2 regions of the Klebsiella sp. RIT-PI-d genome follow, and region 1 is predicted to be linked to the other one. Evidence: predicted binding sites of a transcription regulator. Region 1 holds the regulator's gene; the other holds the start of a gene.

Region 1 (2,478 bases):
ACGGTGAAGCACAATGTGACTGGGATGACTTTTTCCCGACGCTGGAAGAGGTAGACTTCAACGGTAAGCTGGTTGCCCTTTTTGGCTGTGGCGATCAGGAAGACTACGCAGAATACTTCTGCGACGCGCTGGGCACTATTCGTGACATCATAGAGCCGCGCGGCGCAACGATTGTCGGCCACTGGCCAACCGCGGGTTATCACTTTGAAGCGTCAAAAGGCCTCGCTGATGACGATCATTTCGTCGGTCTTGCCATTGACGAAGACCGCCAGCCCGAGCTAACCGCCGAACGCGTTGAGCAGTGGGTCAAGCAGATCTCTGAAGAGCTGCACCTCGATGCTATTATCAATGCCTGATGTCAGTAAAGCGCAGCCGCAAGGCTGCGCTTTATCGATAGCTTTGAGCAATCAAAATAATTGCTACAATTTTTTAACTTTTCAGTACTTATCTGTACAATAGCCACTGATTTAACGAGGACGGTTTCCGCTTTGCGAACAACGCCTCGTTTTAATTGCTAAATTTGTCTGATACTTACGGTTTTCAATCAGGCATGGCAGTTCTATAATGAGAGTCATTATGACCGATGCACTCTCTGTAAATACTTCCCTGTGGGGAGTGAATCTTATAGCAACAGGACAGATTCCGCATGACTGACAACAATACCGCATTAAAGAAAGCAGGCCTGAAAGTCACGCTTCCCCGGTTAAAAATTCTGGAAGTGCTTCAGGGGCCTGACAATCACCATGTCAGCGCGGAAGACTTATACAAACGCCTTATCGACATGGGCGAAGAGATTGGCCTCGCTACCGTCTATCGCGTTCTGAACCAGTTTGACGATGCAGGCATTGTCACCCGTCATAATTTTGAGGGTGGTAAATCCGTTTTTGAACTGACTCAGCAGCATCATCACGATCACCTTATCTGCCTCGACTGCGGCAAAGTGATTGAGTTTAGCGATGATTCAATCGAGTTACGCCAGCGTGAGATTGCCGCTAAACACGGTATCCGTCTCACCAACCATAGTCTTTATCTCTATGGTCACTGTGCTGAAGGTGACTGCCGTGAAAACGAACATATTCACGAAGGCAACAACAAGTAATCGACCAGGACGCTAAGTCAGCCAGCCTCCCCGGCTGGCTTTTTTATTTTTTCAGGCAGTAAATTCAGAATTCATTAATATCAGTGATCATTTACGCGGCCTAGAATGATGTGTTACGGGCGTTGTGCACGACGTCTGATGATATTGACAATGGATTAAGTCATGCATAAAAACACCGCATATCAGTCTGCAATTACCCATATTCTTGCCATTTTCGACGACAGGAATAAGAATCGCCTTGCGCAATACCACGCCCTGACCTTTCAGGCCGATAAGATTTGTTTACTGTATGCTGGCGACTACTCGCTTGTGCGCCGACGGGATGGATTGCTGTTAACGCGCTCAAGGGCACCGGGCATTACGGGTATGATCATGCCCGGGACGCCAGAGCAGTATGTTATTCTGCATGCAGACAGTGACTGCGACTATCGACTGGTCAGCAATAAAGACTTTTTTAGCAGAATTGATGAGTTGAAAGCACATCAGGACATGTATACGCTTCTGCTGGCGCAGGTTACGCGACAGCAGGAGCGCGAGGAGTTGCTGTTGGGCGGCAGCAGCATGGTTTGCGTGCAGGGTGCTATCCTGCTGCTTAGTCGCCTTGAGCCGGATATGCTTGCCAGTATAAACGTCGCTAACTTTGTCATTAAAATGACAAACTTGTCGCGCAGTATTGTGATGAAGTCAGTGGCCTTTCTGCGTGAGGAAAACGCGATTGAAATGAGCAAGGGCAAACTGGTGAGGGTCAATTATCTTCCTGACATCCCGTAGAAATACCGGCGGCTTTGCGCCGCCGGGTGTAACCGTCTTAGTCTGCCTTAGAAAATCGTAAATGGCGCGATAACCATAAATTTCACGTCGCGCTCATCCTGGAAAATATTGCCATAACCGCCGCCATAGCTCGGAATATCCGAATGATTATCATATTCGGTGAAGTGAAGTTTAAACATGGTTCCCTTAGCCCGGCCCTCCTGAAGAGTATAAACGGCATCCAGGCTATAAGAGGACTCTTCGATAGTGCGATCTTTATCATACCAGGCATCCGGATTTAATTGCCAGGTCGCAGGCTTCGCATCCCAGGCATAAACCCAGGATGCTCCTACGTTCCAGCCTGGCAGATCCCAGTTTTTGAGATCGTACATTGCACCTAAGAAAACGGCTTTTTCGCCGTTGGCGTTAAAGTCTGAACGGTTATCCCACCAGATATCGAGGCGGCCGTTAGATGAGGCGTAAGTGGGTGTCATACGCTGGAGAAAATAACCCTGCTGACCATTAGCTTTAACCCAGGTGCCCTCAAGACGTAAATCCACCACCTCTGCGGGTTTATAACCAAACGTCAGCGCCTGTAGCCAGGCCGTGCCGTCATAGATATCGTTGGT
Region 2 (2,478 bases), on a different contig from region 1:
ATGCGGTTCAAATGAGGCGATACCCGCCGTACCCAGAATGACCATCGTCATCAGCGGGCCAGATTCCAGCGACATCAGCACAAAAGCACCAGCTTCTTCTTTTGTTCCGTACTGCTGCATGATGGAGGCATACAGACCGCCGTTGGTCATATCCATCGCGGCGACCAGCGCCAGAGTCGAGAGTCCGGCGAAGAACCCTACTTCCACGCCGTGCTCGGGGATGATGCGTGATGCGATTGCCGCGACCAGCCAGGCGACAGCAATTTTAGTGACGACCAGCGTACCGGATTTACGCAGGACCGTGCCCGTTGCACTCAGTTTAATCGAGGCACCCATACAGAAAAACCAGACTGCCAGAATCGGCACCGTACCGGTGATCATACCGTTAGTGAACGATCCAAAATATTTTCCTGCACCCGGCGCAAAGGTATGGCACAGCGCGCCGAGGAACAGCGGGACGAGCATCATGCCGCCCGGAATTTTTTCTATCTTGCGTTTAATCTGCATCTTCTTCACCTGTAAGCATAAAAATAGGGCAATTTTTATGGGTGGATGCATCCCGTATTGAAGATGCCTCCGCGTCGATGAACGCAAGATAATCATTCAGCGAAACTATAAAAGTGATCGTAGCCACACAAATTGAAACGCAGTTTCTATTTTAATGGATCATTGTTTTTTATTTGATGCAGATCACCATAGCACCCTGAAACGCAGCGCAAAAAAAAGCCTCCGCGGCATTACCAGCGGAGGCTTCTACCCTGCACAAGCGTGCAGGGTAATCATCTTTAAAACTTATTTTTTAGCCGCGAAACGCGCCGCAGCTTCGTCCCAGTTCACTACGTCCCAGAATGCTTTGGTGTAGTCCGGGCGACGGTTCTGGTATTTCAGGTAGTAAGCGTGTTCCCACACATCCAGACCAATGATCGGGAAGCCAGAAACGCCGGCAACCGCTTCACCCATCAGCGGGGAATCCTGGTTGGCAGTAGAAACCACGGCCAGTTTGTCGTCTTTCAGTACCAGCCATGCCCAGCCGGAACCAAAGCGCGTCGCCGCCGCTTTCTCAAATTCTTCTTTGAATTTTTCTACCGAACCAAAATCACGCTCAATGGCGGCTTTCAGATCGCCCTGCAGGGTCGTGTCTTTTTTCAGACCTTTCCAGAACAGGCTGTGGTTCGCGTGACCGCCCGCGTTGTTACGCAGTACGGTTTTCTTGTCCGCCGGAACTTGATCCAGTTTGGTAATCAGTTCTTCAACCGGCAGGTTAGCCAGTTCAGGCAGGCTTTCCAGCGCGGCGTTGGCGTTATTGACATAGGTCTGGTGATGTTTGGTGTGATGGATCTCCATCGTCTGCTTATCGAAATGCGGTTCAAGGGCATCGTAGGCATACGGCAGGGATGGCAGTGTATAGCTCATAATCATCTCCATTATTGTCTGGCGGCAGAAGTGTTAACGCCGCGTAAGCAGTTGGTTCATTATAGTTAATTAAATGATATTGAAAATGTTTATCAATGCCGTAGTTTTTATAAGGATATAACTTTCTGTTCTGAAGCCAAATTTGTGAGCTTGCTCATTGCATTAACCGGTTCATTGCCAGCCCGACACGTAAGGCGGCAGTCCGCTGAAGGTTAATCTATTGCACAATTTTTACACTCATCAGGTCGGGGAGGGTTTACCGACCATAAAAAGATGAGGATAAAGACATGAGCAACATGATTACGATGGGTATTCTTTGGCATCTGATCGGCGCAGCCAGTGCAGCCTGTTTCTATGCCCCGTTTAAAAAGGTAAAAGGCTGGTCGTGGGAAACCATGTGGTCCGTCGGCGGAACGGTCTCATGGTTGATTTTACCCTGGACCATCAGCGCGCTGCTGCTACCTGACTTCTGGGCCTATTACCGTTCCTTCAGTGCTTCTACGCTGCTACCGGTTTTTCTGTTCGGCGCAATGTGGGGCATTGGTAATATCAATTATGGTCTGACCATGCGCTATCTTGGCATGTCGATGGGGATTGGGATCGCGATTGGCATTACGCTTATCGTCGGTACCCTGATGACGCCCATTCTTAACGGCAATTTTGACGTATTGATCACCACACACGGCGGTCGTATGACGCTGACTGGCGTGCTGGTCGCACTTATTGGGGTCGGGATTGTCACCCACGCGGGTCAGCTGAAAGAACGTAAAATGGGGATTAAAGCTGAAGACTTTAACCTGAAGAAAGGGCTGCTGCTGGCGGTAATGTGTGGCATCTTTTCTGCGGGTATGTCGTTTGCGATGAATGCGGCAAAACCGATGCATGAGGCCGCCGCCGCGCTGGGGGTCGATCCGCTGTACGTTGCGCTACCCAGTTACGTGGTGATTATGGGCGGCGGAGCGCTGATTAATCTGGGCTTCTGTTTTATTCGCCTGGCAAAATTAAAGAATCTGTCGGTAAAAGCAGACTTCTCGCTGCCAAAGCCGCTGATCGTCAGCAATATTC

The links. The regulator Fur, encoded in region 1, represses iron uptake genes when iron is present. The targets are predictions, from matches to a motif close to ATAATAATGAGAACNACTATCAA.
Region 2: a site for Fur is predicted at 1,487-1,509, ahead of sodA (superoxide dismutase [Mn]). Genes of this name have one in related genera too.

Annotation. Positions count from the first base shown of each region.
Region 1 is NZ_LGIT01000009.1:410,967-413,444, reverse strand. It holds gene fldA (flavodoxin FldA) at 1-356, shown strand, start outside; gene fur (ferric iron uptake transcriptional regulator) at 647-1,099, shown strand; gene AC791_RS08535 (helix-turn-helix domain-containing protein) at 1,262-1,870, shown strand; gene chiP (chitoporin ChiP) at 1,918-2,478, opposite strand, start outside.
Region 2 is NZ_LGIT01000007.1:45,399-47,876, forward strand. It holds gene kdgT (2-keto-3-deoxygluconate transporter) at 1-507, opposite strand, end outside; gene sodA (superoxide dismutase [Mn]) at 793-1,413, opposite strand; gene rhaT (L-rhamnose/proton symporter RhaT) at 1,701-2,478, shown strand, end outside.